Regions from separate parts of the Pantoea sp. SYBGC1 genome, predicted to be linked through region 3. Evidence: predicted binding sites of a transcription regulator. Region 3 holds the regulator's gene; each other region holds the start of a gene.
What was found. Region 3 encodes PurR, which represses purine synthesis genes. Its sites were predicted from a motif close to CANGCAAACGTTTGCNTG; they were not measured.

Region 1 (4,904 bases), on a different contig from region 3:
GGCGATGCGCTGCCTGGGCCACGAAAAGGTGGCGCAGCTGGAAGAACAGATTGGCACGCCGCTGCAGCTCTACAGCGGCTATAGCGACAGCAAGCAGGATAACCCGCTGCTGTTTTTCTGCCAGCATCGCTGGCGCGTTACGCCGCGCGGTGAACTGCAGCAGCTGGAGTGAATCGCGCGGCGTTTTTGTCTATAATGCGCCGCCTTTTGATTCTGCAGGAGTTACCCGGTGAAGCCACAAACTGATGAATACTGGATGCGTTATGCGCTGCAGCTGGCGCAGCGTGCCCGGGAGCAGGGTGAGGTGCCGGTCGGAGCCGTGCTGGTGCAGGGAGACAAGGTCATAGGCGAGGGCTGGAACCGGCCGATTGGCCAGTGCGATCCCACGGCACACGCGGAGATCATGGCGCTGCGCCAGGGCGGCAAAGTGCTGGATAACTATCGCCTGCTGGATACCACGCTCTATGTCACGCTGGAGCCGTGCGTCATGTGCGCCGGCGCCATGGTCCACAGCCGCATTACGCGCCTGGTCTACGGCGCAAAAGATGTAAAAACCGGCGCGGCCGGTTCGCTGCTGGATGTACTGGGGCACCCGGGGATGAACCATCAGATTGAGATTGCCTGCGGCGTGCTGGCGGAGGAGTGCGCCGGCATGCTGAGCGACTTTTTTCGTATGCGGCGCGAGCAGAAGCGCGCGCTGCGTCAGGCACAGCGCGCAAATTAGTTCATGGCAATTTTAGGCTCAACCGCCGGATAACCGGCGCCCAGCTCCGCTTCCAGCGCCGAACGCTGCGCCAGGCGGCGCTCCTGCTCCTGCAGATAGCCCACCAGGCTTAGCTGATATTTGCGGATATTCTCCACGTAGTTATACGCTTCATGCCCGCGCGCATAGCCATAAGTGGTTTGCGCGTAGTAGCGCTTCTGGCTGAGCATCGGCAGACGCAGCTTCACATCCGCCCAGCTGTCAGGGTTACCGCCCTGTTTTGCCGTCAGCCGGCGCACGTCGAGCATGTGCGCATATCCCATATTGTAGGCTGCCAGCGCAAACCAGATGCGCTCGTCATCAGGCACGCTCGCCGGCACTTTATCCATCATGCGCTGCAGATACTCACTGCCGCCGCGAATGCTCTGCTCCGGATCGAGCCGGTCATCAACGTTGAGACTATCCGCCGTGTTGCGCGTCAGCATCATCATGCCGCGCACGCCGGTGGGCGAGGTCGCCTGCGGATTCCAGTGCGACTCCTGATAGGAGATCGCCGCCAGCAGGCGCCAGTCCATGCTCGCCGCATATTTCTCAAACAGCGGTTTGATATCCGGCAGCGTATTGTCAATCGCGCGCAGGAAGGTGCGGGTATCAACATAATCAAACGTGCCAACGTGACCGAGATACTTCTCCTCCAGCCGCGCCATGGTGCCTTCTTCACCCATCTGGCTGTAGAAATCGAGCATGGCCGCGTTAAGGCTGCTGTCAGCATTGCGCGGCAGATACCAGGTCACCGGCTCTTCATCGGTAATATCAAAGGCTACCGCCAGCTGCGGATGAATACGCTGCAGCAGGCCCACGGTTACCGAGTCGCCTACCGTGTAGTCGAGCTTGCCGTCAGCCACCGCCTCCAGCAGCGCTTTCTGTCCCTGATCGGTGGCGATGGCCCAGTCGAGATCGGGATAGCTGTTGGCTTTTTCTGCCCGCAGCGTAGAGAGATAGGCTGAGCCGGACTGCACCACCAGACGGCCTTTCAGATCGCCCAGCGTGCGCGGACGCGGTTTATCGATACGGTAAACCAGCTGCTGCGACACCGAATAGTAGCTGGGGCCGGCCTGATAGTGCGCCAGACGCTCGCTGTTATAGATAAGCCCGGCGGCGAGCAGATCGGCTTTTCCGTCATCAAGGTCGTCAAACAGATCGCCCAGGCTGGGTCGCACAGTGACTTCCAGCCTGACGCCGAGGTAGTCTGCAAAGCGCTTTGCCAGCTCGTAATCCATGCCAGCCGGTGCCTGATTGACGGTGTAATAGGTCAGTGGCGAATTAACGGTGCTGATGCGCAACACACCGCGTGATTTGATCGCTGTCAGCGCGTCCCGATCGCCCCCGTACCAGGGGATTGCCGGCCACAGCGCCAGCGCCAGCAGCACGGTGATCAGACCGATAAACAGATAATTTAATTTTAGGCGTTTCAAATAGTTGTCTCTTAATGGCTCACAGGCCTCTGTCCTTTAAAGGCAGTATTGGTATTGTTTTTTACTCCCAGAGCGAGGGGCATTTTGCGCAACAAAGCGAAACAGGGCAACTCATATAGCAAGTTTTGCGCAAAATTCAGGCAAATCCCGTATGGCAGTTTTTCTGCGCAAACGGTTTCGTTACCCGCGCGCTTTCTCTATAATACCGCCCGTTTTCCCTGTTGCGCCCAATGAAGCGTCGCCCGGCGCTTCGAAGACGAGAGATCTTTAATGATGGAAATTCTGCGTGGTTCGCCCGCTCTGTCAGCATTTCGTGTAAACAAACTGCTGACCCGCTTTCAGAACGCTCATCTGCCGGTGAGTGATATTTACGCCGAGTATGTCCATTTTGCTGATGTTGCCGCACCGCTCAGCGCGGATGAACACGCCCGCCTGCAGCGTCTGCTGAAATATGGCCCTTCTCTCGCTGAACATGCGCCTCAAGGGCGTCTGCTGCTGGTTACGCCGCGTCCCGGCACTATCTCTCCCTGGTCATCGAAAGCCACGGACATTGCTCACAACTGCGATCTGCCGCAGGTTAAGCGCCTGGAGCGCGGCCTGGCGTTCTATGTTCAGGCGCCGCAGCTGACAGAAACGCAGTGGCAGCAGCTGGCTGGCCTGCTGCACGATCGCATGATGGAGTGCGTATTCAGCGATCTGCAGGCGGCAGAGCAGCTGTTTGCTCATCACGCGCCGCAGCCGCTGCAGAGCGTTGACGTGCTGGGAACCGGACGTCAGGCGCTGGAGCAGGCGAATAGCACGCTGGGCCTGGCGCTGGCGGATGACGAAATAGACTACCTGCTGGATGCCTTTACCCGTCTGGGTCGCAACCCCAACGACATTGAACTCTATATGTTTGCGCAGGCGAACTCAGAGCACTGTCGCCACAAAATTTTCAACGCTGACTGGATCATCGATGGCGAAAAACAGCCCAAATCGCTGTTTAAGATGATCAAAAATACGTTTGAGCAGCATCCCGATCACGTACTGTCAGCCTATAAAGATAACGCTGCCGTGATGGAAGGCTCGGAAGTTGGCCGCTTCTACGCTGATGCGCAGCAGGGCGAGTACGCTTTTCATCAGGAAGCCGCGCATATTCTGATGAAGGTAGAGACGCATAACCATCCAACCGCTATCTCTCCCTGGCCGGGTGCCGCCACCGGTTCAGGTGGTGAAATCCGCGATGAAGGCGCAACCGGGCGTGGCGCCAAACCGAAAGCGGGTCTGACCGGCTTTTCCGTTTCCAATCTGCGCATCCCGGGCTTTGAGCAGCCGTGGGAAGAGGATTTCGGCAAGCCGGAGCGTATTGTTACCGCACTGGATATCATGACCGAAGGCCCGCTGGGCGGCGCAGCGTTTAACAATGAATTTGGCCGTCCGGCGCTGAACGGTTATTTCCGCACCTATGAAGAGCAGGTTAACAGCCACAACGGCGTTGAACTGCGCGGCTACCATAAGCCGATCATGCTGGCAGGCGGTATTGGCAATATTCGTGCGGATCACGTGCAGAAAGGCGAGATCGTCGTGGGCGCCAAACTGATTGTGCTGGGCGGGCCGGCGATGAATATCGGCCTCGGCGGCGGTGCGGCCTCATCCATGGCCTCCGGTCAGTCCGATGCCGACCTCGATTTTGCCTCAGTGCAGCGCGACAACCCGGAAATGGAGCGCCGCTGTCAGGAAGTGATCGACCGCTGCTGGCAGCTGGGCGAAGCCAACCCGATTCTGTTTATTCACGACGTCGGCGCAGGCGGTCTCTCTAACGCCATGCCTGAGCTGGTCAGTGATGGCGGACGCGGTGGTAACTTCAATCTGCGCGACATTCTCAGCGATGAGCCGGGCATGAGCCCGCTGGAAGTGTGGTGTAACGAGTCGCAGGAGCGCTATGTGCTGGCCGTTGCGCCAGAGAAGCTGGCGCTGTTTGATGAGCTGTGCCAGCGCGAGCGCGCCCCTTACGCGGTAATTGGCGAGGCGACTGAAGAGCAGCACCTCTCGCTGAGCGACAGCCATTTTGACAACAAGCCTATCGACATGCCGCTGGATGTTCTGCTGGGCAAAACGCCAAAAATGACGCGCGACGTCACGCGGCAGCAGGCAAAAGGCGACGCGCTGCAGCGTAACGGCATCACGATTGCGGATGCGGTTAACCGCGTGCTGCATCTGCCCACGGTGGCTGAGAAAACGTTTCTTATCACCATCGGCGACCGTTCCGTGACCGGCATGGTGGCGCGCGATCAGATGGTGGGGCCGTGGCAGATCCCGGTGGCAAACTGCGCCGTGACCACGGCCAGCCTCGACAGCTATCACGGCGAAGCTTTCGCCCTGGGCGAACGCGCCCCGGTCGCGCTGCTCGATTTTGCCGCCTCCGGGCGTCTGGCGGTAGGCGAAGCGCTCACTAACCTGGCCGCTACCGCGATTGGTTCACTGAAGCGCGTGAAGCTTTCTGCGAACTGGATGGCAGCAGCCGGACATCCGGGTGAGGATGCCGGCCTTTACGAAGCGGTCAAAGCCGTTGGCGAAGAGCTCTGCCCGGCGCTGGGGATCACTATCCCGGTCGGCAAAGACTCCATGTCGATGAAAACCCGCTGGCAGCAGGGCAATGAAGAGCGCGAAATGACCTCGCCGCTCTCGCTGGTGATCACCGCGTTTGCGCGCGTGGAAGATGTCCGGCGTACCGTAACGCCGCAGCT
Region 2 (4,904 bases), 180 kb from region 3:
GAATGGCGAATGAGCGGGTGCCAGGTTGAGAATGCCGCTGCGATGCATGATACGCTCGCCGCTCTGCTGTTCCAGCGCATCCCACAGTGACTGGGCGCGCAGCACCAGCGGCACATAACGCTCTCCTTCACCATAGGCGTGGCGAATCAGGCGGGTCTCGCCGTGATGTGTTCCCTGCTGATGCGGGGGATGCGCGCTGTCGATCATTAGCACCGATAAGCCAGCCTGCGTAGCGTAGAAACCCGCAGCGGCCCCGACTGACCCACTGCCCACGATAATCAGATCGTAAACCATGACACGAACACTCCTGCAAAACGGCGAAATTTTTCAACAGCATACCAAAAGCGGGAGCGATATGAAAAAGGCACCCGATGGGTGCCTTTTTCGCGCAACAGGAACGATCAGTGCTTGCGACTATCGCGCAGGTTTTGCTCAGTAGATTCTATTTTAGCAATGCCAGCTTCCAGTATAGAGATAAACTGTCTGGCAACATCAGTGGTTAACCAGTAGGTCAAACCGACGTCAGCTTCTTCTTCTCTTTGATCCTGCGAGGAGAGCGAGTGCAGGCGTATCATCATGGCGTCATAGCTGTCAACGGTGCTGATGTCCCATCCAATCAGGGGATGAGTCTGAATGACGTCTTTATTACTGTCCATTATAACCTCCTTATTACTCGTTAAACGAAGTGCTTCTTGAGGTTCAATGCGGCTGCTACATGCACTAGCGAGCTAATTATAACATGAAATAGCGGTCAGACAGGCAAACAGTAATGAAATGCGGCTATATAAGTGCGAAATGCGCCAGAAAATGCTGTAAAAGCGCCGGCGGATGACGGGTTGATTTCCCGCTACATGCGTAACCGGCCCGACAACATCATCTGTTTTATCGGCGAAAGCGACAGAAACTTCAGCGTAACATGCCGGACTCAGTCGTGGAATATCAGGGCTGCGCTTCAGCAGAGAGCGGATCTGTGCGCTGCCGGAGCGTCTCCGCCAGACGGAAAAATTGCTGTTGCAGCGATGCATCGTGCTGCTGGTTCTGCGCTTCCTGCGTCAGGTTATGAGCAAGCAGCTGGACTGCGGGCGCATCGAGTGAAAGCGTCAGGCTGGTAAAGGCAGTTTCCAGGACGGTTAAACGGCGCTGCTGCTCGGCAATGAGCGCCAGCAGTTCACCAAAGGTCATCGCCTCTTCGGGTTTATCTGTGATCATCTGTCAAACACCTCCTGTAAGCATGGCGAGGCAAGAATAGGGGATCGATAAACCTGAGTCTAGATGGCGGCTGTTTTTCTGGCGAGGGGAAATGAAACAAAAAAAGCCGGGGCGAAACCCGGCAAAAACGGCACATTGGCGGTTAATCGTGAGTAAACCAGTCGTCGGCACTTTCCCAGGTTTCCTGCAGGAGATCGGTAATACGATCGCGTGAAGTTTTACAGCCGCCGGTCACGCTGAGCTGATTGCCGGTGGCATAGCGCACATTGACGTGGTGCTCGCCTTCAGGAAAATCGTGCGCAATACGACGGGAAAGCTCCGCGCTAAGCGCATCGAGTGCACCTGCGGGCAGCGGGCGATTTTTCGCTACGGTAATATCAATACGCATAGACGCCTCCGGTTTAATATACTGGTTATTTGTACAGTATCTTAATGCCGAAGGCAAGCAGTTATCGTTTATTCTTTGATGCGCCAGTTCAGCGTCTCGCCGGCAAGAAATGGCACCAGCGTATCGTCGCCTGCGGTGACGCTTTCAGCCACCTGCCAGGGTTCACGGACCAGCGTCAGCGTTCCTTCGTTAAGCGGCAGGCCGTAAAAATTCGGGCCGTTTTCTGAGCAGAACGCTTCAAAGTGCTGCAGGGCGTTAAGCTCTTCAAACACGGTAAGGTAGGCAGGCAGAGAGGTCGGGGCGTTGAAGACGCCCGCACAGCCGCAGCCTGCTTCTTTGGCATGCCGCAGGTGGGGCGCAGTATCGGTACCAAGAAAAACGCGTGGATGGCCGCTGGCCACCAGCTGACGCAGCGCCTGCTGATGTGTGTTGCGCTTCAGAACAGGCAGGCAATAAAGATGAGGACGGATCCCGCCCACCAGCATATGGTTACGGTTAAACATCAAATGCTGCGGCGTAATGGTTGCACCCAGCAGTGCGTTGCCGTCAGCCACATAGTCAGCTGCCTCTTTTGTGGTGATGTGCTCCATGACCACTTTCAGGCCGGGAAACTGCTGGCGCAGCGGATGCAGTACGGTCTCAATAAAGCGCGCTTCGCGATCAAAAATATCGATGTGGGCATCAGTGACTTCACCGTGCACCAGCATCGGCATACCAATTTGCTGCATGCGATCCAGCACCGCAGCAATCGACGCCGTGTTCGTTACGCCGTGACTTGAATTAGTGGTAGCGTGCGCCGGATAGAGCTTGGCAGCAGTGAATAGGCCCGTACGAAATCCCGCTTCAATCTCATCGGGTTCAAGTGAATCGGTCAGATAGCAGGTCATCAGCGGTGTAAAGCTGTGCGCAGCGGGCAGGGCGGCAAGAATGCGCGCGCGATACTCGCGGGCCGCTGCCACGCTGGTGACCGGCGGCACCAGATTTGGCATGACAATCGCCCGGCCATTCACGGCGCTGGTATAGGGCAGTACGCTTTCAAGCATCACGCCGTCGCGCAGGTGGATATGCCAGTCATCAGGGCGGCGAATGGTGATGTGCTGAGGTTGAGAAGTCATGGTCAGGCTCCGGCTTAAGTGAAAACAGAATGGCGCATTCAGGCCGGGGCGATATCTTAAGCGGGCAGGCAACCGTTTGCACGGCTTTTTATCACCGGAAAGTGATGACCCGTGCGGCCAGAAAAACGCTGGCCGCACGGGACGGTGTCAGTCGGTGAAAGGGATCACCAGCTGACCCGGTTTGACTTCCAGTCCTTTTGCCAGTTTTTTCGCCAGCGCTTCGCCTTTACTGCGGTCAGCGCTCAGCAGATAGGCTGGCCGTTCATTGAAATAGTGCTGCAGGGACTGATTGAGATAGGGGGTCAGCGTTTTCACAATCGACGCCATTTTTTCTGGCTCCACCTGCGCATCAACAATCGACAGGTTGTGCAGGTAGATGGCGCCTTCCTGCGCGTTATAAACCGGCTGCGCCTTCATTTTCAGCAGCATTTCAGCCTGCTGCGGGCCAAACAGTGAGGTGACATCAATTTGCGCTTTACCGGAGAGGGTGACGCGGTCAGGTTCTTCACGTCCGATTTCGCTGCTGAGATCGCTGAGCACGATATGCGCATTAATAAGGCCGGATACGCCGATCTCTTTTTCAAAATTGTTGCGCTTTTGCAGCGCCTGATTCACTTCCTGTTCCGTGATGGTGTATTGCGTCAGCTGATTGCAGCCGCTGAGCAGCAGCATGCCGAACAGCGCCGCGATCCCATAAAATTTCTTTTTCATTGCATCCTCGTTCCGGTGTGGCAAACAGCGCTAAGCCTGCCTGAATCGGCGCGAGGTGTCATCAGATAAGATGAGAAACCCGCGAACGGGTTCCTCCCGGTTTAACATTCAGGCGGCGATAGAAGAGAGCAGATTAACCTGCGTCTGTTTCGCCATGTTATCGCGGTAATCAGTGACGCGGCTTGGCCAGTCGATACCGGACACCAGCGTCAGCGAGCGCAGCAGCGGGAAGAGGTTGATATCATCCTCTGACAGCTCGCCGTTAACGGCGTTAGGCTTCACAATCAGGCGATCCAGCTGGCGCAGATCGTCACTGATCTTCTTGATCAGGCCAGGCGCGTGTTTACGCAGCTCGTCGAAATCACCGAGGCTCGCCTCTTTTTTATCGTGAAAATAGCGTCGCGCTTCCGGGGTGGCAAATTCAGCAAAAGCAGCATCGGCGATACGCGGAATTAAAAGCTTATTAATATAGCCGTTGACGTGGCGCAGCCAGTCGGCGATAGCGGGATTGGTTCTGCCGGTCAGCAGCGGTTCGCCATCCTGTTTGTCTACCCAATGCACAATATCCATGCTCTCCGGCATGGCGCTGCCATCCGCTTTTTGCAATACCGGCGCCATTTTCTGGCCGATTAATTTTACCGGTGTCGCCTCGTCATCATTGAGCATAACCACCAGTTCTACCGGCAGATTCTTTAAGCCAAAAATCATGCGCGCTTTGACGCAGAAGGGGCAGTGATCGTAGATGTAAAGTTTCATCCCGTTTCTCCTGTGGTTTTCCGGGTGAGGGATTCACCCTTTTTCCGATCCTGCCGGAAGTATGGAAGAGAACCGTGGAAGGGGCAAACCCTGCCCCTGTTCAGCAACGTTGTGTCGCAGCCTGCGGGGCGGTTATAGTGAAGAAAACGCCAGCGGCGTTTCACTCTCTTTCGCTAAGGATTTCAGGAGATTTGATGTTTGGCTATCGCTCTGCAGGCCCGCGCGTGCGGCTTACGACCGATCGTCTGGTGGTGCGTCTGGTGCATGAACGCGACGCCTGGCGGCTGGCAGACTATTACGCGGAAAACCGCGCGTTCCTCAAGCCGTGGGAGCCGGTGCGCGATGACAGCCACTGTTATCCCTCCGGCTGGCAGGCGCGGCTCGGCCTGATTGGCGATCTGCATAAGCAGGGCTCCGCTTTCTACTTTGTGCTGATGGACCCCGACGAGCGTGAGATCCGCGGCGTGGCAAATTTCAGCAATGTTCTGCGTGGCTCCTTTCACGCCTGCTATCTCGGCTATTCGCTGGGCGAAAAGTGGCAGGGGCAGGGCATGATGTTTGAAGCGCTGCAATCGGCAATTCGCTATATGCAGCGACAGCAGCGCATGCACCGCATTATGGCTAACTATATGCCGCACAATCAGCGCAGCGGCGATCTGCTGGCACGGCTCGGCTTCGAGCAGGAAGGCTATGCAAAAAACTATCTGCTCATTGATGGCCGCTGG
Region 3 (4,904 bases):
TATCGATCCTGCAAACCCGCTGCGCGGCGCAGTGAGCGAATATGAAGCGCTGCACGCCATCTTTAAACAGGTGCGCAAAGGGCTCAAAGAGAGCGGCTGCAACCGGGCGATTATCGTGGCGCATAATGCCAACTTTGATCACAGCTTTGTCACGGCGGCGGCTGAGCGTGCCAGCCTGAAGCGCAACCCCTTCCATCCGTTTGCCACCTTTGATACGGCAGCGCTGAGCGGGCTGGTACTGGGACAGACGGTGCTGGCGAAAGCGTGCAAGGCGGCAGGTATCGATTTTGACAGCACGCAGGCGCACTCGGCGCTCTATGATACAGAGCAGACGGCAATGCTGTTTTGCGAGCTGGTAAACCGCTGGAAGCGTTTAGGTGGCTGGCCGCTGGCGCTGAATGACGCTGAAGCAGAGAGCGAAGCCGCAGGCGAAAGCGCGGCAGAGTAAGAGAATAAAAAAGGCCGGCGCTGCGCCGGCCTTTTGATTTATTCCGCTTCTTTGTGCTTCTCAGCGGTTTCTTTGATCAGCGGCTGAAGTTCACCGCGCTGGAACATTTCAACGATGATATCGCAGCCGCCGACCAGCTCACCATCCACCCACAGCTGCGGGAAGGTTGGCCAGTTAGCGTATTTTGGCAGTTCAGCACGGATATCAGGATTCTGCAGGATATCGACATACGCGAAGCGTTCGCCACAGGCAGAGAGCGCCTGAACAGCCTGAGCTGAGAAGCCGCAGCTTGGCAGTTTTGGCGATCCTTTCATATACAGCAGGATCGGGTTTTCTGCGATCTGGCGCTGAATTTTTTCAACAGTACTCATTTTTGCCTTCCTTAATTCTTCACTTCGTGTTTGTTTATTGTAGCGACTTCATCCCGCGACTGAAATCGGGAATTTGCCTCGTTGCGGCATGAATCGCCATGTTTGTTAAGTTTGCCGCCACGGGCGTATGACGAAGTGTGTATTAATACACGATTAGCAATAAATATGCTGCGTTAACCGCCTGAAACCGCTCATTTTTGCTGCACAGCCCTTGTGTTGATGGATTTAATAAAAAAGACCTTACCTTTTGTAAAAAAAGTGGATTAGAATCAATCCGGCGCTGATCGCTGATCAGAATTTTCTAATATTGCCGCGGTCTGCTTCTGCAGCCTGCCGAACCTGTAACCGGACTATGCGTTTACTGATTACGCTTTTCATACTGGCTTTTGCTCAGCTGTTTTTTAACGTGGCCGCTGCTTCACCGCACAAGCCGGTTAACGCCAGCCTGCAGAAAGCGGAGAAAAAGAGTGCGCGCGACGATGAACGCCGCAAACGACGTCCGGTTAAAACCTCGGCTAAAAAAACACGCGTCACGCCCGTACAAAAAGTTAAATCGAAAAAAAGCCTGCACGCAGAACCGCCTGTGACTTCCCGTACCGCCCGTAAAAAAGCGCCCGCCCTCTCTGCCAGCAAAAAATATGGTCATCAGCGTACCAGCCGGAAAACAGCGGCAGCGGAAGAGAGTAATGATGCGCTGACCGGTATCAGGCTCAGCAAATCCCACCGCCTGCGCTATCAGAAGGCGCGTGAAACCGCCATGACTAAACTTATGGGCCAGCTGGGCAAACCTTATCAGTGGGGTGGCACCTCTCCGCTTACCGGATTCGACTGCAGTGGCCTGGTCTGGTACGCCTATAAAGATCTGGTCCGTTTCAAGCTGCCGCGCACGGCCAATGAAATGTATCATCTGCGCGATGCCGCTCCCATCAAGCGCGAAATGCTGGAGAAAGGCGATCTGGTGTTTTTCCGCATCAATAATCGCGGCACAGCCGATCATGTTGGCGTTTATCTGGGTAACGGCAAATTTATTCAGTCGCCGCGTACCGGCAAAGATATCCAGATCAGCGCGCTGGGTGAAGATTACTGGCAGAAGCACTATGTTGGCGCACGCCGCATGATGACGCCTAAAACCATTCGTTAGCAGTTGCGCAACATGCCGCGCGCGTCCCGGCCTGACTACACGCCAGTTGTCGGACTCTAAATATTTTCATCTGACCGCAGGTAAAAATCTCGTTTTATGCCCCTTGCCTTGCTAGAATCGCCGCCTTTCGTTGCGCAACACCTTTTGCGCACGCTGCTGTCATTATCTGTTGCGGTTAATTACTCGCCCTGAATCAGCCATTTTTACGCTGGAATGAGGCAGAAAACCCTGCGCAGACGCAAACGTTTAACACTATACTTATCATAAAGTTGCGATAGGTTTAAGAGGTCCATTTTCATGGCAACAATTAAAGATGTGGCAAAACGCGCTGGCGTATCAACGACCACGGTTTCGCACGTCATCAATAAAACGCGCTTTGTCGCTGAAGAGACGCGTAATGCCGTGTGGGAGGCGATTAAAGCGCTGCACTATTCTCCCAGCGCCGTGGCGCGCAGCCTGAAGGTTAATCACACTAAAACACTGGGGTTGCTGGCAACGTCCAGTGAAGCCCCCTACTTTGCTGAAATCATCGAAGCAATTGAAAATCACTGCTTCGCTCAGGGCTACACGCTGATTCTGGGCAACGCGCACAATGACCTGCAAAAGCAGCGCGCCTATCTGTCGATGATGGCGCAAAAGCGGGTAGATGGCCTGCTGGTGATGTGCTCTGAGTATCCGGACGATCTGCTTCAGATGCTGGAAGAGAATCGCAATATTCCGATGGTGGTCATGGACTGGGGCGCTTCCCGCGGTGATTTTACCGATACCGTGCAGGATAATGCCTTTCAGGGCGGCTACCTGGCCGGTCGTTACCTGATCGAGCGCGGTCATCGCGATATTGGCGCTATCCCGGGCCAGCTGGAGCGCAATACCGGCGGCGGACGGCACGCCGGCTTCCTGCAGGCGATGCAAGAGGCGGGGATCGCGGTGCGTGCGGAGTGGATCGTGCAGGGCGATTTTGAACCTGAGTCGGGTTATCAGGCGATGCAGCAGATCCTGAGCCAGAAGCAGCGTCCTACCGCTGTGTTCTGCGGCGGCGACATCATGGCAATGGGCGCGATCTGCGCCGCCGATGAGATGGGCCTGCGCGTTCCGCAGGATATTTCGGTGATCGGCTATGACAATGTGCGCAACGCCCGCTACTTTACGCCGGCGCTGACGACAGTGCATCAGCCCAAAGCTCAGCTGGGTGAAAAAGCGCTGGAGATGCTGCTGGACCGCATTACCAGTAAACGCGAAGAGCCGCAAACGATTGAAGTTCAGCCCAGCCTGATTGAGCGTCGCTCGGTCGGGGATGGTCCGTTTCGCGACTATCGCCGCTAAGCGCGGCGCTCGCTGAGCCACTCATGATTTAGCGTCTCAGCATCTCCCAGGTATTCCAGCAGCCAGGCCAGCGCCGGCGACGCCCGCTGCCCGGCCCAGCTGACGCAGCAGGGACTCTCCGGAAAAGGCTGCGGCAATATCAGCTCCACCAGCGCGCCGCTATCCAGTAGCGGCCGCGCCAGGTGTCCCGGGATCATCCCTACGCACAGGCCAGCCTGCAGGCAGTCGATTCCGGTTTCCCACTCCGGCACCACCAGCCGGCGCTGATTATCCAGCGTCCACGTCATACGGCGCGGTAGCGCGCGCGACGTATCTTCCAGCACCAGCGACGGCCAGGCGCGCAGCGCCTCTTCGTCAGGATGCGCGCTCTGCGCCAGTGGGTGATCCGGACTGACCACGCAGCGCCAGTTAAGGGCGCCCATATCCTGAAAAGCAAAGCGTCCGCCAACCGGGATCGCCTGCGTGGCACCAATGGCTACGTCAACCCGGCCATCAGCCAGCGCATCCCATACGCCGTTAAACACTTCATAGCTGATGATCAGCTCCATATCGGGAAAGTGGCGATAGAAATCTTTCACCAGCTGGCGCGTGCGCTGCGGCTTGACGATACAATCAACGGCAATAGTGAGCTGGCCGCGCCAGCCGTTGGCCAGCTGCTGACACTGCCGTCGCGTCGCCAGCATTTTTTTGATAACAGAGCGGCCTTCACGCACAAAATGCTCGCCGGCTGGCGTCAGAACCACTTCCCGATGCTGGCGTTCAAACAGCTCCACGGCCAGCCAGCTCTCCAGCTGCCTGATGGTATAGCTGATAGCAGAAGGCACGCGGTGCAGCTCCTGCGCTGCCGCGCTGAAACTGCCGGTGCGGGCGACGGCGTCCGCCACCTCAAGCGCATATTCAGACCACATATTTTTGCCTTCAAAAAATTTAACAGCACTCTGCAAATATTAGCGTTTCACAAAGCTGACTGCACCCTTTTACACTCCTCCGCGTTTCCCTGCCGAATGAGAAAAATAGTGATGTCATCTAAAGGATTTCTGCCCTATCTGGCGCTGCTGAGCATGCTCGGCTTTCTCGCCACGGATATGTATCTGCCCGCATTCAGCGATATGCAGCGTGATTTTGCCACCGCTCCGGGTGTTATCAGCGCCAGCCTGAGCCTGTTTCTGGCGGGCTTTGCCTGTGCGCAGGTGGGCTGGGGACTCCTCTCTGACCGAATTGGCCGCAAACCGGTTTTACTGGCGGGCCTCTCAATATTTGCCCTGAGCTGTCTGGCCATGCTGTGGGCCGACAACGTCTGGCTGATGCTGGCACTGCGCTTTATTCAGGCTGTGGGCGTCTGTGCCGCCGCCGTGAGCTGGCAGGCGCTGGTTATCGATCGCTACCCTAAAGCGCAGGCCAATAAAGTGTTTGCCACTATTATGCCGCTGGTGGCGCTCTCTCCTGCTCTGGCTCCGCTGCTGGGTGCCTGGCTGATGAGTCATTTTCACTGGCGCACTATTTTCCTGGTGCTGACGCTGATTACGCTGGTGCTGCTGGCAGGTACCCTCAGACTTCGTTCGCCGCGTATCTCTCAGGCGGCGCGCGGCGATCAGCCTGGCTGGCTGACGCTGCTCGCTAC
Region 4 (4,904 bases), on a different contig from region 3:
GCGTGGTTTCCGGAATAGCGGCTGCGCTGGGGGCAGAAGCCGCGCTGTGGGAACTGCAGCGTAAAATTTTCGATTTTCCCTGGCAGCCCGACTGGACGCTGTGGTTTGCGCTACCGCTGTGCGGAGCGCTTCTGCTGTCGCTGTGCGGCGGCTGGCTGGGCGTGCGACTGCTGAAGGGCAAAGCGCTGTTCCGGCGCTTTGACGCGGCGTAATCAGGATCCCTCTGTCTGAGGGATCCCGTCAGCAACTCAGAGCTTCGCCTGCGCCCAGGCGAGGCCCGAAGCGTATTCCGGCGGCAGCAGCGGCTGCAGCGCGTGCAGGGCGGCGGCAAGACGTGACGGCTCACTGTCAGTGAGATTCAGGTGTCCCACCTTGCGGCCAGGCCGGACCTCTTTGCCATACCAGTGCAGATGCACCAGCGGCTGCGCCAGCCAGGCGTGGTTTACGTCGCTGCCGATCAGGTTCACCATCACCGAGGGAGCGAACACCGCCGGCTGCGGCAGCGGCAGCCCAAGGATGGCGCGCAGATGCAGCTCAAACTGGCTGATGGACGCGCCGTTCTGCGTCCAATGACCGCTGTTGTGCACGCGCGGTGCCAGCTCATTGATCAGCAGTCCCTGCGGCGTGATAAAGCACTCCATCGCCATGACGCCCACGTAATCCAGCGCCTGCATAATGGCGCGCAGCATGGTTTCCGCCTGCTGCTGCTGTGCACTATCCGCCTGCGGGAACGCCACGCTGGTGCGCAGAATGCCCTCTTCGTGCAGGTTATGTGTCAGCGGGTAGAACACCATGCTGCCATCCTGACCGCGTGCGCCTACCAGCGAAACCTCACCGCTAAAATTAATGCCCTGTTCCACAATGCACTCGCCATAGCACTCAGCGGGTAACGTCTCTGTTTCATCCGCCCGCAGCCGCCACTGGCCACGACCGTCATAACCGCCGGTGCGGCGTTTAACAATTGCCAGTTCGCCCAGCTTCTCAAATACCGCCGGCCACTCATCAGGTGCGGCCAGCAGCTGCCAGGGTGCGGTAGCCAGATCAAGCTCATCCAGCAGCTGCTTCTGCGTCAGACGATCGGCAAGGCGCGGGAAGATATCGCGGTTCACAAAGGCGGTGTGGCGGGCGAGCTCGCGCGTCAGGGCGGTTTCCGGCCAGCGTTCAATTTCGGCGGTGATCACGCTCTCTGCAATGGGCAGCGAGGCGGGCTCCGCATCCAGTCCCACCGGATAGACCGCAATGCCCAGCGGCTCAGCCGCCTGGCGCAGCATACGGCCCAGCTGACCGTTACCCAGTACGCATACCGGCTTCATGCCTCACCCCGCGGATCCGGATTCTCCAGCACCTCATCGGTCTGCGCCTGGCGCCACGCAGTGAGACGCGACGCCAGTGCCGCATCGTGGGTGGCCAGAATCTGCGCGGCCAGCAGCGCCGCGTTGGCTGCGCCCGCTTTGCCAATGGCCAGCGTACCCACCGGAATGCCGCGCGGCATCTGTACAATCGAGTAGAGGCTGTCAACACCGCTCAGCGCAGCGCTCTGCACCGGTACGCCCAGCACCGGCACCAGCGTTTTTGCTGCGATCATGCCGGGCAGATGCGCAGCACCGCCGGCGCCCGCAATAATCACCTGGTAGCCATGCGCAGCGGCGCCTTCAGCAAAACTGAACAGCTTGTCCGGGGTGCGGTGGGCAGAAACCACCTCTACGTGAAAGGGAACGTCCAGGCTGTTGAGAATTTCCTCGGCGAACTGCATGGTAGCCCAGTCACTTCTGGAACCCATGACGATAGCGATACGGGCCGGGGCGGCAGTGGATGACATGCGGTCAACTCCTGTGAATAGACAAACGAACCTGGCCGGTGAGGCAGGTAAGAAGGGCACAGAGGATAGCATGAGATAGCAGCAAGGAAAACGGTTGCGCGGCCAGAAAACGGGCAATTGCACCCGCGAAATTAGAAGGGGAAGGCGATCAGTTTTACGCCGCTGGCGTCCAGCTGGATCATCGAGCCTGCGTCGTGCCATGCCCCAAGAACAGCGCGCTGCGCGGGAAGGCCATTCAGAGAGAGCGTGTGGATTTCCGGCCGGTGCGTATGGCCGTGGATCAGCAGCGGAGCCTGCTGGCGCTGCATGGCTGCTGTCACCGCCTGCGGGTTCACATCCATAATGGCCAACGATTTATGCTGGTTCGCCTGCTGGCTGCCGGCGCGCATTCTGGCCGCAATGCGCAACCGCAGACGCAGTGGCAGCGCCAGAAACAGCCGCTGCAGCCAGCGCTGGTGGACCTTTGCGCGAAAACGCTGATAGCCAGCATCATCCGTGCAGAGCGTGTCGCCGTGCATAATCAGCACGCGCTGACCATACAGCTCCAGCACCTGCTCCTCTGGCAATAGCGTCATGCCGCTGGCGCGGGCAAAGCGCTTGCCCAGCAGGAAATCGCGGTTGCCGTGAATAAAATAGACCGGCACCGACAGGGCGCGCAGGGCGGCGGCGATCTGCTGATGCAGCGGATTAGGATCGTCATCGCCAATCCAGGCTTCAAACAGATCGCCCAGGATGTAAAGCGCCTCGCACTGCCGCGCTTCACCCTGCAAAAAATGCAGAAAACCGGCAGTAATTGCCGGTTCTTCCTGACACAGATGGAGATCTGCGATAAACAGCGTGCGCGACATTACTCGCTGACGGTCACTTTCTGGATGACAACGTCTTCGGTCGGCACGTCCTGATGCATACCGCTGCGGCCGGTTTTCACCGCTTTGATTTTTTCGACGACATCCATACCTTCAACCACTTCAGCAAACACGCAGTAACCCCAGCCCTGCAGGCTTTCGTCGCGGAAGTTCAGGAAGTCGTTGTCAGCAACGTTGATAAAGAACTGTGCGGTTGCCGAGTGCGGAGCCTGAGTGCGCGCCATCGCCAGCGTGCCTTTGGTGTTTTTCAGGCCGTTGTTCGCTTCGTTGCGGATTTCAGCTTTGGTGGCTTTCTGCTTCATGCCCGGTTCGAAACCGCCGCCCTGAACCATAAAGCCATTGATGACACGGTGGAAAATAGTGTTGTCATAAAAACCTTCACGGCAGTAGTCCAGGAAGTTCTGTACGGTGGCCGGCGCTTTATCATCAAAGGTTTTGATTACGATATCGCCATGGTTCGTCTGGAAAGTGACCATTATATTCGTCCTGTGGAGGTTGTATTCAGTATCAGTTGCCGCGTTCGCGTGCGGACGGGCATTTTGTCGACGCCTCTTATAACATAATTTCCCGGAACGCGTCAGCAAGGCAACGGCATCTGGTATCTCAGCGATGCACAAGTCAGAAAAATACGGCACAATATCAGGCTACCAAAGAAGGCGTCTCCCGCACACGATAAAAACGGAACCGTTCAATGCTAAAGATCTATAACACCCTGAGTCGACAGAAAGAGGAATTTAAACCTATTCATGCTGGTGAAATCGGCATGTACGTGTGTGGTATTACGGTTTACGACCTCTGTCATATCGGCCACGGGCGTACGTTTGTGGCATTTGACGTAGTGGCGCGTTACCTGCGCTATATTGGCTATCAGCTGAAGTATGTGCGTAATATCACTGATATTGATGACAAAATTATTCGCCGCGCTAACGAAAATGGCGAAACCATTGAGACGCTGACCAACCGCATGATTGCGGAGATGCACCAGGATTTTGCCGCGCTGGGCATCCTGCCGCCGGATCTGGAACCACGCGCCACGCGCCATATCGCGGAAATTATTGAGCTGGTGGAGCGGCTGATTGAACGCGGTCACGCCTACGTAGCGGAGAACGGCGATGTGATGTTTGATGTGCTGAGCGATACCGATTATGGCGCGCTGTCGCGTCAGGATCTGAAGCAGCTGCAGGCGGGCGCCCGCGTGGAAGTGGCAGAGGTAAAACGCAACCCGATGGATTTCGTGCTGTGGAAGATGTCCAAAGCCGATGAGCCGTCATGGGAGTCGCCGTGGGGCAACGGTCGTCCGGGCTGGCACATCGAGTGCTCCGCCATGAACTGCAAGCAGCTTGGCAGCCACTTTGATATTCACGGCGGCGGCTCTGACCTGATGTTTCCGCACCATGAAAATGAAGTGGCGCAGTCCACCTGCGCGCACGACGGTCCCTATGTCAATTACTGGATGCACTCCGGCATGGTGATGGTTGACCGTGAGAAGATGTCAAAATCACTCGGCAACTTCTTCACCGTGCGCGATGTGCTGCAGCACTACGACGCCGAAACCGTACGCTATTTCCTGATGTCAGGACACTATCGCAGCCAGCTTAACTACGGCGAAGATAACCTCAACCAGGCACGTGCGGCGCTGGAGCGTCTGTATACCGCACTGCGGCATACCGATACCGGCGCGCAGCCTGCCGGTGGCGAAGCTTTTGAAGCGCGTTTCCGGGCGGCGATGGATGATGACTTCAACACGCCGGAAGCCTACTCGGTGCTATTTGATATGGCGCGCGACGTGAACCGTCTGAAGAGTGAAGATAAAGCGGCGGCTGACGGGCTGGCGGCCAGATTGCGCGAGCTGGCGAATGTGCTGGGGATCCTGCAGCAGGATCCGGAGCTGTTCCTGCAGAGCGGAGCGCAGACGAATAATGATGAAGTCGCAGAGATTGAGCAGCTGATCAAAATGCGCAACGACGCGCGTCAGGCGAAAGACTGGGCGCAGGCGGATGTGGCGCGTGACCGGCTTAACGCACTCGGCATTGTGCTGGAAGATGGTCCGCAGGGCACCACCTGGCGACGTAAATAAGAAAAAAGGGCGAACCCGGGTTCGCCCTTTTTGTTATGCGACCACCGTTATGCGCTGGCCGGCAAACTCTACCGTCTGTCCGGCGACGATTTTACAGCGCTTGCGCGTTTCAATCGCCCCGTTCACGCGCACTTCACCTTCA

Region 1: a site for PurR is predicted at 2,343-2,360, ahead of purL (phosphoribosylformylglycinamidine synthase). Genes of this name have one in related genera too.
Region 2: a site for PurR is predicted at 2,778-2,795, ahead of pyrC (dihydroorotase). Genes of this name have one in related genera too.
Region 4: a site for PurR is predicted at 1,903-1,920, ahead of purE (5-(carboxyamino)imidazole ribonucleotide mutase). Genes of this name have one in related genera too.

The regions. Positions count from the first base shown of each region.
Region 1 is NZ_JBXUNM010000008.1:66,062-70,965, forward strand. Features, by position in the region: gene yfhb (phosphatidylglycerophosphatase C) at 1-172, shown strand, start outside; gene tadA (tRNA adenosine(34) deaminase TadA) at 230-724, shown strand; gene mltF (membrane-bound lytic murein transglycosylase MltF) at 721-2,178, opposite strand; gene purL (phosphoribosylformylglycinamidine synthase) at 2,449-4,904, shown strand, end outside.
Region 2 is NZ_JBXUNM010000001.1:163,767-168,670, forward strand. Features, by position in the region: gene solA (N-methyl-L-tryptophan oxidase) at 1-294, opposite strand, end outside; gene bssS (biofilm formation regulator BssS) at 402-656, opposite strand; gene AC2CF9_RS00755 (hypothetical protein) at 940-1,209, opposite strand; gene dinI (DNA damage-inducible protein I) at 1,352-1,597, opposite strand; gene pyrC (dihydroorotase) at 1,666-2,712, opposite strand; gene AC2CF9_RS00770 (lipoprotein) at 2,860-3,423, opposite strand; gene grxB (glutaredoxin 2) at 3,532-4,179, opposite strand; gene rimJ (ribosomal protein S5-alanine N-acetyltransferase) at 4,374-4,904, shown strand, end outside.
Region 3 is NZ_JBXUNM010000001.1:343,016-347,919, reverse strand. Features, by position in the region: gene rnt (ribonuclease T) at 1-448, shown strand, start outside; gene AC2CF9_RS01675 (Grx4 family monothiol glutaredoxin) at 487-819, opposite strand; gene AC2CF9_RS01670 (C40 family peptidase) at 1,172-1,960, shown strand; gene purR (HTH-type transcriptional repressor PurR) at 2,258-3,283, shown strand; gene punR (DNA-binding transcriptional activator PunR) at 3,280-4,191, opposite strand; gene punC (purine nucleoside transporter PunC) at 4,300-4,904, shown strand, end outside.
Region 4 is NZ_JBXUNM010000003.1:224,192-229,095, reverse strand. Features, by position in the region: gene ybbP (putative ABC transporter permease subunit YbbP) at 1-212, shown strand, start outside; gene purK (5-(carboxyamino)imidazole ribonucleotide synthase) at 249-1,313, opposite strand; gene purE (5-(carboxyamino)imidazole ribonucleotide mutase) at 1,310-1,819, opposite strand; gene AC2CF9_RS08350 (UDP-2,3-diacylglucosamine diphosphatase) at 1,951-2,667, opposite strand; gene ppiB (peptidylprolyl isomerase B) at 2,667-3,161, opposite strand; gene cysS (cysteine--tRNA ligase) at 3,377-4,762, shown strand; gene ybcJ (ribosome-associated protein YbcJ) at 4,796-4,904, opposite strand, start outside.